Regions from separate parts of the Streptomyces sp. SCSIO 30461 genome, predicted to be linked through region 1. Evidence: riboswitches for the same ligand, from Rfam matches in the RefSeq annotation. Region 1 holds a riboswitch; each other region holds the start of a gene.
The links. A riboswitch is a leader RNA that binds a small molecule or an ion and turns the genes downstream of it on or off. The one in region 1 is predicted to bind cobalamin.

Region 1 (3,268 bases):
GGCGTACCAGCGCTTGTAGTCGGCGGCCGGGATGCGGACCGGATTGCGGGCCAGCTGCTCCTCGGTGAGCCAGTCCTGGTCGTGGCCACCGGCCTCGATCAGCGCGCGGATCAGCTCGTCGCCGTCGCCCGACTCGAGGCCCGGGATGTCCTCCGCACCGAAGTCGTAGCCCTCGGCGGCGAGTCGGCGCAGCAGGGCGACGGCCGACGCCGGGGTGTCGAGGCCCACCGCGTTGCCGATGCGGGAGTGCTTGGTGGGGTAGGCGGAGAGGACGAGCGCGAGGCGCTTGTCGGCGTTGGGGATGTGGCGCAGCCGTGCGTGGCGTACGGCGATCCCGGCGACACGGGCGGCGCGCTCGGGGTCGGCGACATAGGCCGGGAGGCCGTCCTGGTCGATCTCCTTGAAGGAGAACGGGACGGTGATCAGGCGCCCGTCGAACTCGGGGACCGCGACCTGGCTCGCGGCGTCCAGCGGAGACAGGCCCTCGTCGTTCTCCTCCCAGGCACTGCGCGAACCGGTCAGGCACAGCGCCTGGAGCACCGGCACGTCGAGCGCGGCGAGCGCGCCCGCGTCCCAGGCCTCGTCGCCCGCCCGTAGCCCACCACCACCCTTGTCCGAGGCACTTCGCGCCGCGAGATTCATTTCAGCCGCCTGGGCCTCGGCGGGCTTGGTGCCGCCCGCGGCGAGCACCGTGGTGACGATGGCGTCCGCGCCGCGCAGCCGGTCGAGCAGCTCGGTCTCGGGAGCACGCAGGGACGCCACATACAGGGGCAGCGCTCGGCCGCCCGCGTCCTCGATGGCGTCGCAGAGGGTGCCGACGAAGGCGGTGTTGCCGCTCATGTGGTGGGCGCGGTAGTAGAGCACGGCGACGGTGGGGCCGTCGGCGCTGCCTGCGGCCTTCGCCTCGCGCTCCAGCGGGCCCCAGGTGGGCGCGGGTGCCGGGGGCTCGAAACCGTGGCCGGTGAGCAGCACGGTGTCGGACAGGAAGCGGGCGAGCTGCGCCAGGTTGTCCGGGCCGCCGTGGGCGAGGTAGGCGTGGGCCTCGGCGGCGATGCCGATCGGAACGGTCGAGGTCTCCATCAGCTGTGCGTCGGGGGCCTGTTCACCGCTGAGGACGACCACCGGCCGGTCCTGTGCGAGCAGCACGTCCAGACCCTCCTGCCAGGCGCGGATACCGCCGAGCAGCCGTACGACGACCAGGCTGGTGCCCTCCAGCAGCATGCCGAGTATGCCTCCCCCGGAGCCTTCGGCCTGGGAGGTGCCCCCGACCGGGAGCCGGGAGGGGTTCGCGAAGCGATACGCGACCGGGCCTTCCGAGGCGCGGGCGCTGAGCAGGTCGGTGTCGGAGGTCGACAGCAGCAGGATCGTCGGCGCGTCCGCCGGGTTCGCGTGCGTAGTCGTCTTCGCTTGCGTCATCGCGTGCGCAGGCCTTCCTCGGGGTTTCCGCGCCCCGGGTGGTCGTGGTCGGCGGGAGTTCCTGACTCACCAGGCCGCCGTTCGTCACCGGCCCGGCTCACAGTGGCGGGACCGCGCCGGAATCACACCGGGCTTCCTCCCCGGGGCCCTGAGACCCCATGCCGCCTGAATAGTAGAGGCTGCCCCCGGAACACACAGCGGCTGCCCGGAACGACGTGGGTATGCTCGCCGCCATGCCGCCCACACCCACAAGCCCCGCGGACCCGGGCGAACCTCGCATACGGGACCGGGGCGACGCCTGCCCCGGAGCGTTGCGGCTGCACTCGGCCGATGATGGACGGCTGGCCCGACTGCGCCTACCTGGCGGCTTTTTGACGGAACATCAGCTTACTGTGCTGGCCGCGGCTTCGGATGGGCTGGGCGATGGATCGCTCAGCATCACCTCCCGGGGCAATCTGGAGCTGCGCGGGCTCTCGGACGCCTGCGGGGCACCGCTCGCGGCCCTGCTGCGGGATGCCGGACTGCTGCCGTCCGAAACGCATGAGCGGGTTCGCAACGTGGTGGCATCGCCGCTTGCCGGACTGGACGGACTGGGCTTCGCCGACGTGCAGTTGTGGACCCGCGAACTGGACGCACTGCTGTGCGGCAGCGAGTGGACGGCGGCTCTTTCGGGCCGTTTCCTGTTCGCCCTGGACGACGGGCGGGGCGATGTGGCGGGGCTCGGCGCCGATGTGACGTTGCTCGCAGGCGAAGGCGGCGCAGCGGTGCTGCGGATCGCCCGCCACGCCTTCCGTGTGGCCGGCTCCGACGCGCCGCGCGCGGCGCTCGCGGCGGCGCGGGCATTCCTGGCGGCGTCGGCCGAAGCGGGTACGGGCGCCTGGCGCGTACGCGAGTTGCCGGCCGGGCTGCACCTCGCGGTGGGCGAGCGGCTTGAGCGGGCGGGGGTGGCGGCGGAAGCTCTGCCGGTCCCTCCGGCCGGGCCCTCGTACCCGGGTCCGTTGCCCGGGTACGTCCCAGGTCCGTTGCCCGGGATCGTGGCGGGCCCGCGCGGCTGGGCGGTGTCCGCGGTCGCGCCGCTCGGGCGGCTCAGCTCCGCCCAGGCGCGGGCGCTGCTGCCCGCGCCCGCCGAGGGCGTCCGGCTCACTCCGTGGCGCGGGGTCGTGGTGCCGGGGTTCACGGATGCCGCCGCCGCCCGAGCGCGGCTGGACGCACTCGGGCGGGCCGGGTTCGTCGTCGGCACCGACTCGCCCCGGTACGGGGTCGGCGCCTGCACCGGGCGGCCCGGATGCGCCAAGTCCCTCGCCGACGTCAGGGCCGACGCCGAGGCCACCCCGGTCGACGGCCAGGGCATCCCCGTGTACTGGTCCGGCTGCGAGCGCCGCTGCGGCCATCCGCGGGGGGACTACGTGGATGTCCTGGCCTCCCCGGACGGCACCTACCGGGTGAGCGTCCACGGCAGCCCCGTATCCGTATCCGTATCGCCCGGTGCGCGGCTCGCCGGCGCCGTCGCCGCAGCCCGTACCGATTCCCGTACCTGTCCACCGAGATGAGCGAGAAGAAGACCGTGTTCGACTACGAGAAGGACGGGGCGGAGATCTACCGCCAGTCCTTTGCCACCATCCGCGCCGAGGCCGACCTCGCCGCGCTCCCCGCCGACGTCAGCCAGGTCGCGGTGCGGATGATCCACGCCTGCGGCATGGTCGACCTCGTCCGCGATCTCGCCTACTCACCCGGCGTGGTGGCCCGCGCCCGCGAGGCGCTGCGCGCCGGTGCGCCGATCCTGTGCGACGCGCAGATGGTCGCCAGCGGCGTCACCCGCAAGCGGCTGCCCGCCGGCAACGACGTGGTCTGC
Region 2 (3,268 bases), 2.5 Mb from region 1:
CCTGCGGGCGGTGGCCACGAGACCCGCCCACGCCCGCGCGACCGGCCCGCCCTGGGCCTCATCGCCCTGCCCGCACCACTCACCCCGTTGCCGCCCACTCATGTGCTGATCATGTCAGGGACCAGGGAAATCCGCGCCGCACGAGCCTCCCCCCGCAAGCGGAACGGCCGTACCCTTCCAGGAGTCACTCCTGAGCCGTGCTGAGTTCACCTTCCGTTCACTCAGGTTGCCTACGTTCGACCGGCCACTGACGTCCAATAGAAGCCTGGGTAAATGGAAAACATCACGCTTCTCCTCGGGATCGTGATCATCACCGCTCTCGTGTTCGATTTCACGAACGGTTTCCACGACACCGCCAACGCGATGGCGACAACCATCTCGACCGGGGCGCTCAAGCCGAAGACGGCGGTGGCCATGTCCGCCGTGCTGAACCTCGTCGGCGCCTTCCTGTCCGTCGAGGTCGCCAAGACGATCTCCGGCGGGCTCATCAGCGAAGACGGCATCCGCACGGAAGTGATATTCGCCGCGCTCGTCGGCGCGATCCTGTGGAACCTCCTCACCTGGCTGCTCGGTCTGCCGTCCAGCTCGTCGCACGCCCTGTTCGGCGGCCTCATCGGCGCAGCCGTGATGTCCGCAGGCTTCTCGGCCGTCAACTACGGGACGATCGTCACCAAGGTGCTGATCCCCGCCGTCGCAGCGCCGGTGGTCGCCGGTCTCGCGGCGTTCCTCGCCGCCAGGCTGACGTACAAGATCGGCAACGGGGCGAACGACAAGGCGACCACCAAGGGCTACCGGACGGGTCAGATCGCCTCGGCCGGACTGGTCTCCCTGGCGCACGGCACCAACGACGCCCAGAAGACCATGGGGGTCATCACCCTGGCTCTGGTCACCGGCGGCGTCCTCGTCCCGGGCTCCAACCCCCCGATGTGGGTCATCGTCTCCGCCGGTCTGGCCATCGCACTGGGCACCTACCTCGGCGGCTGGCGGATCATCCGCACCATGGGCAAGGGACTGACCGACCTCCAGCCGCAGCAGGGCTTCGCCGCCCAGACCAGCGCCGCGACGGTCATCCTCGCTTCCTCGAACCTGGGCTTCTCGCTCTCCACCACCCAGTCGTGCTCCGGCGCCGTGATGGGCGCGGGCCTCGGCCGCAAGGGCGGTGTGGTCCGCTGGTCCACCGCCACCCGGATGTTCGTCGCCTGGGGCCTCACCCTTCCGGCGGCCGGCCTGGTCGCCGCCGCTGCCGAGTTCCTCACCAGTCAGGGCACCTGGGGCACAGTCGCCGTCGCCGTCCTGTTGGTCGCGGGCTCGGGCGCCATCTGGGCCGTGTCGCGCCGCAAGCCGATCGACCACACCAACGTCACCGCGGACGAGACCGCCGGGGACACCGGGGCTCCGGGTGTGGTGACCACTGCCATCGCGGCCGTGACCCCGCCGCCCACCGTCGCGACGGCCGAAGAGCTGAAGGCCACCATCCCGGCTCCTGCCGGCGAGTCCGCCCCCGCCCCCGCCGCTTCGGTGTGAGGGAAGTAAGGGAAGTAAGGGAAAGCGAATCAGCATGAAGATCGACTGGGCAGCTCTGGGCTCCGTCTTCGGCGTGAGTCTCGTTGTGACCGTCGCCCTGGTGGGCCTGTTCACTCTGGGCATCGCGGGCCTCTCCAAGCAGGAGGCAGCCGCCGCGCAGGGAGGCTCCGCTGGCCTTGCGCGCACGGGCGCGTACGCCTGCTTCGCTCTGTGCGCAGCGGCCGTGGCGTACGGGATCTATCTGATCGTGGCCTGACGACCGGACCGGGCGACCGGTAACGACGGTCGGTCGGCACAGCAACACGCCGGGAGCCGGACACCCCCGAGGGGTGTCCGGCTCCCGGCGTGTATGTACCCGTCGGAACCCCGATGTGGGCCTGCGCACACGGTCCCGTCGCAGGTCAGCGGCGAGTTGACGGGTGTTCGCGGCCCATGGTGGACTTCCGGGGCCACTTACGGCGGCAGAAGAGGAAGCCGGTGCGAATCCGGCGCGGTCCCGCCACTGTCACGGCATCCACCCCCTCACCGGGGCGTGTGCCGAAGCCAGGAACTCTCTACCGTCGGATCACGTCGAGCCAGGGCGCGGACCCTGAGTGAGGACGAACATGCCTGCCGAGCAGCGGGCGCCGGGGGGACTTGTCCCTGCTGTCGCTGTCCCTGCCATCACGTTCGCGTACGGTGCGACGGCCGGAATCGCCGGCGACCTGCTCTTCGGCGATCCCCGCCGTGGCCACCCGGTCGCCGTCTTCGGCCGGGCCGCGAGTGCCGTCGAGCGCGGGCTCTGGCGCGACCATCGCGGCTGGGGCGCCCTGCACACAGCGGTGTGCGCCGGGGGCGCGATCACCGCGGCTGCGCTGGCGGCCGCTTCCGTACGCCGTTCCCGTACGGCTTCCCTGGCTCTGACCGCCGCCGCCACCTGGGCCGTCGTCGGCGGTACGACGCTCGGCCGGGAGGCCAGGGCGATCGGCGGAGCACTCGAAGCGGGCGACATCGAGACCGCACGGGAAAGGCTGCCTCATCTGTGCGGCCGTGATCCGCAAGCCCTGGACGGTCCGGGAATCGCCCGCGCCGTCGTGGAATCCGTCGCCGAGAACACCTCGGACGCCGTGGTCGGCGCGCTGGTGTGGGGCGCGGTCGCGGGAGTGCCCGGCCTCGTGGGCTTCCGTGCCGTGAACACCCTGGACGCCATGGTGGGCCACAAGTCGCCCCGCTACCGGCGCTACGGCTGGGCGTCGGCCCGGCTCGACGACGTGTCGGGCTGGCCCGGCGCCCGGCTGACCGCGGGCCTCGCGGTGCTGGCGGGCGACGACCCGCGCGGTGCCGTACGCGCCTGGCGTGCGGATGCCGCGAAGCATCCCAGTCCCAACGCGGGTCCGGTGGAAGCGTCGTTCGCGGGCGCGCTCGGGGTACGTCTCGGGGGGACGCTCTCGTACGGCGGGCGCGTCGAGCACCGGCCCGTGCTCAACGCCCCGGGCAGGTCCGTCGGGGTGGCGGACATCGAGCGCGCGGTGCGGCTGTCGCGCCGCGTGGGGCTGCTGGCCCTCGCGGTGTGCGCAGGCGCACGACTCGGTCTGGGAGCGGCGGCGACCATGAGGGGGAGGCGGAAGTGAGCGGCGGAGGACTGCTGATCGCGGGGACCACGTCGGACGCGGGCAAGAGCGTCGTCACGGCGGGGATCTGCCGCTGGCTGGTGCGCCGGGGAGTGAAGGTCGCCCCTTTCAAGGGGCAGAACATGTCGCTCAAC
Region 3 (3,268 bases), 4.5 Mb from region 1:
ATCCACGCCGGACGGGACCCGGACGCCCAGCACCGTGGACGACAGCGGCAGCACGGCGAACCGCTTGTTCTTGATGGCGGGTACGTCCTTCAGCGCCGGGTTCGCGAGGAGGAACTTCTTCTTGTCCTCGACCGACTGGTCGCCGTAGTCGTAGATGACGATCGCCTCGGGCGCACGCTCTGCCACCTGCTCGAACGACACGTCACCGAACGCCTTGTCCAGGTCGGTGAAGAGGTTCATCCCGCCGGCCAGCCTGATCATCTCATTGCCGATGCCGGCGCCACCGGCGGTGAATGCGGTCTTGTCGCCGCTGTCGTAGACGAAGATCTTCATCGGCGCGGTGTCGGCGAGTCTGTCCTCGACGCTGTCCAGGGTGCCGTGGAGCTTCTTCAACTGCAGCTCCGCCCGGTCCGGCACACCGAAGATCTTCGCCACGTTCCGGATCTCCTGGTCCATGGCGGCCATGGTCACCGGCCCCGACGGGCACTCCTCGATGTTCAGATAGGAGTTGATCCCGGCCTTGGAGAGAGCGTCGCGGCCACGCCCTTCCTTCTCGTCGAAGGTGCTGGCGAAACCGCCGTAGGCGAAGTCCGGTTCGGCGGCCAGCAGTGCCTCGAACGAGGGGTACTCCTTCGCCAGGACCTTGATCCCGTCATAGGCGCCCTGGTACTCCGGCAGGATCCTGTCGTCGAGGCAGGAGGTTCCCACCATGGACCTCTCCAGCCCCAGTGCCAGCATGACCTCGGTCGCGTGCTGGTTCATCGACACCGAACGCTGCGGCGGACGCTGATAGGTCGTCTTCACACCGCAGTTGGACACGGTGACCGGGAACCCCTTGGCAGCGTGATCGGCTGACGGGGCCTCCTTCCGCTCCACGGTGCCTCCGCAGCCGGATATCAGCAAGGCCGCGGCCATGGCCGACAGCAGGGATACCGGGCGCCGGCCCATCATGTGGAAGGTCCTCTCCCGCAGGAGTGGTCCTGTGCGTCCGGGCATCGGCCGGGAGCGCTCGGACTCAGGAGGGTGGAAAGAGCGGTGGCCGCGACTCAGCGCGCGCCACGGGGCATCTCGGAGCGGGCGCGCCGAGGCGGGGCGAAGGCGTGGTCATCGAGGAGGACGGGCCGAGCCGCGACGCCCGGTCCACCCGCCCGCACCCAGGCGGCGATGCCCTCAGTGGCGGCGGTGTCGTTGACGAGGGCGAACCAGGCCGCCCGGCCACCGGCTGCACGCCCATCCGACGAGGGCTGCACAACGATCACGTTGGCCTGGTCGCACACGTCGAGGCAGTCCGAGACGCGAACCGGCGCCTCTTCGGCGAGGCGCGCGATCTGTTCGCCGTGGTCGACACCGGTCACTTTGGCGCTGCCACAGCAGCAGTCCCGGCACACCACGACCCGGCACGGAACCGGACCGGCTGTCGATGGTCTTCTGGGCATCCCGACGAGCCCTCCTCTCCGGGGAAATCCGCCCCAGTCACTTCGAGGAGGCGACCGCGTGAGTCTCCTGGCTCTCGGGTCGATGCTCGTCCCGACCTTCCCACCCGCATCCGGGCAGTGGTCTGTTCGGGGTCCGCTCGCCGATCACAGTGGCGGGACCGCGCCGGATTCACACCGGCTTCCTCGTTCCGCCGTCGCCTTTTCGCCTGACATCATGACAGACGCACACGACAGGCCATAACCCCGGGTGCGTACCGGCCGGTGGCGAAATGTGGCACGCGGGCATCACGCGACCACGGCCGCTCGCGCCGTGCACCTCCGTGTGCTCTCAAACACCTCGTGTACGAACGGGACGGTCCGCGCTCACGCCGAACGGTCCGCGCCACCGGACAAGGCGGCACGGTGCCATCCCCACGGGGCCCTCGATCTGTCCGGTCCCGGCCTTCGCGGCACGGTTCGACGCCGGTTCGACGCAGGTGTGCGCGGCCCGGATTGCGGGACCACGGCACGGGCGTAGGCTGGGAAAACAACGGTCGGCCCGGCCACAGCGGACGTATCCCGGGCGAGCCGGGAGCGAGCGTGAACGCATCCATGAGTGCCGAGGGATTCCCGCCCATCTCCGACTTCGCCTTTCTCAGCGACGGGCACTCGCTGGCACTCGTCGGACGCGACGCGTCGGTGGAGTGGGCCTGCTTCCACAGATTCGACGGGCCTTCCGTCTTCGCGCGGATACTCGACCGGGAACGCGGGGGGCACTTCCGCATCGCCCCCACGACCGACGCGTACACGTCGACTCGGCGCTATCTCCCCGACACCAACGTCCTGGAGACCACGTTTCGTACGTCGGGCGGCGTCGTCACGGTCACCGACTGCCTGCCCGTCCACGTGGACCCGGCGCGGCCCGGCCACCCGGCCCGCAAACCACCGGGGCACGTGCTCCAGCGGCACGTTCACGGTGTGTCGGGCGCGGTCGGCCTCACCCTGGAGTTCTTCCCCGCCTTCGACTACGCACGGTCCGATGCATCCTTCACGCCTGCACCGGACGGAGCCCTCCGGGCCTCCGGTGGCGGCGAAGTGCTGCTGCTGCGGAGTGGTCTGGGCCCACTGGAACCCTCGGCCCGGCAGACGGGGAACGACGGCTTCGTGTCGCACGCCACCGTCCCCGCCGGTGCGGAAGTGGACGTGGTCCTCACCCGGCTGCTCCCAGGCGCGCCCGAGCCGGAGCCGCTCAGCGCCCGGGAGCTGGCCGACCGCGTCGAGGCAACGGTGGCGTACTGGCGTAGGTGGGCCGCCCGGTGCACCTACCGAGGCCCTTACCGGGAGGCGGTGGTGCGCAGTCTGCTGGTGCTGAAAGGGCTCGTCTACGCGGACACCGGGGCCGTGATCGCCGCGCCCACGACCTCGCTGCCGGAGGAGATCGGCGGTGAGCGCAACTGGGACTACCGCTACACATGGGTCCGCGACGCCACGGCCGTACTCGCCACCCTCACCGCAACCGGCTACACGGACGAGGCCCGCCACTTCGCCGACTGGCTGCTGGAGACCACAGCCGGCAGTGCGAAGGAACTGCGGACGATGTACGGCGTCTCAGGGGACAGGGCCCTGTACGAGACCCGCCTGGACCATCTCGGCGGCTACCGCGGCTCCCGTCCCGTGCGGGTCGGCAACGAGGCATGGATGCAGTTCCAGCTGGACATGTACGGCGAAGTGCTGCTCGCGCTGAACTTCGCGCTGCGGCTGCGCGGCGATCGGATCCGGCCGGAGCGGGTCGGATTCGTGCATGACCTCGTCGAGCTGAACATCGCCCGGTGGCGGGAGCCGGACGAGGGCAT

Region 2: linked by a shared signal. The riboswitch ahead of V1460_RS24510 (cobalamin biosynthesis protein) and the one ahead of cobN (cobaltochelatase subunit CobN) in region 1 are both predicted to bind cobalamin.
Region 3: linked by a shared signal. The riboswitch ahead of V1460_RS15665 ((2Fe-2S) ferredoxin domain-containing protein) and the one ahead of cobN (cobaltochelatase subunit CobN) in region 1 are both predicted to bind cobalamin.

What each region holds. Positions count from the first base shown of each region.
Region 1 is NZ_CP146101.1:8,015,525-8,018,792, forward strand. Features, by position in the region: gene cobN (cobaltochelatase subunit CobN) at 1-1,416, opposite strand, end outside; cobalamin riboswitch at 1,453-1,591, opposite strand; gene V1460_RS36045 (cobalamin biosynthesis protein CobG) at 1,638-2,966, shown strand; gene V1460_RS36050 (precorrin-8X methylmutase) at 2,963-3,268, shown strand, end outside.
Region 2 is NZ_CP146101.1:5,468,801-5,472,068, forward strand. Features, by position in the region: gene V1460_RS24495 (class II aldolase/adducin family protein) at 1-102, opposite strand, end outside; gene V1460_RS24500 (inorganic phosphate transporter) at 274-1,524, shown strand; gene V1460_RS24505 (hypothetical protein) at 1,559-1,780, shown strand; cobalamin riboswitch at 1,944-2,098, shown strand; gene V1460_RS24510 (cobalamin biosynthesis protein) at 2,130-3,134, shown strand; gene V1460_RS24515 (cobyric acid synthase) at 3,131-3,268, shown strand, end outside.
Region 3 is NZ_CP146101.1:3,550,186-3,553,453, reverse strand. Features, by position in the region: gene V1460_RS15670 (ABC transporter substrate-binding protein) at 1-951, opposite strand, end outside; gene V1460_RS15665 ((2Fe-2S) ferredoxin domain-containing protein) at 1,047-1,436, opposite strand; cobalamin riboswitch at 1,476-1,678, opposite strand; gene V1460_RS15660 (glycoside hydrolase family 15 protein) at 2,016-3,268, shown strand, end outside.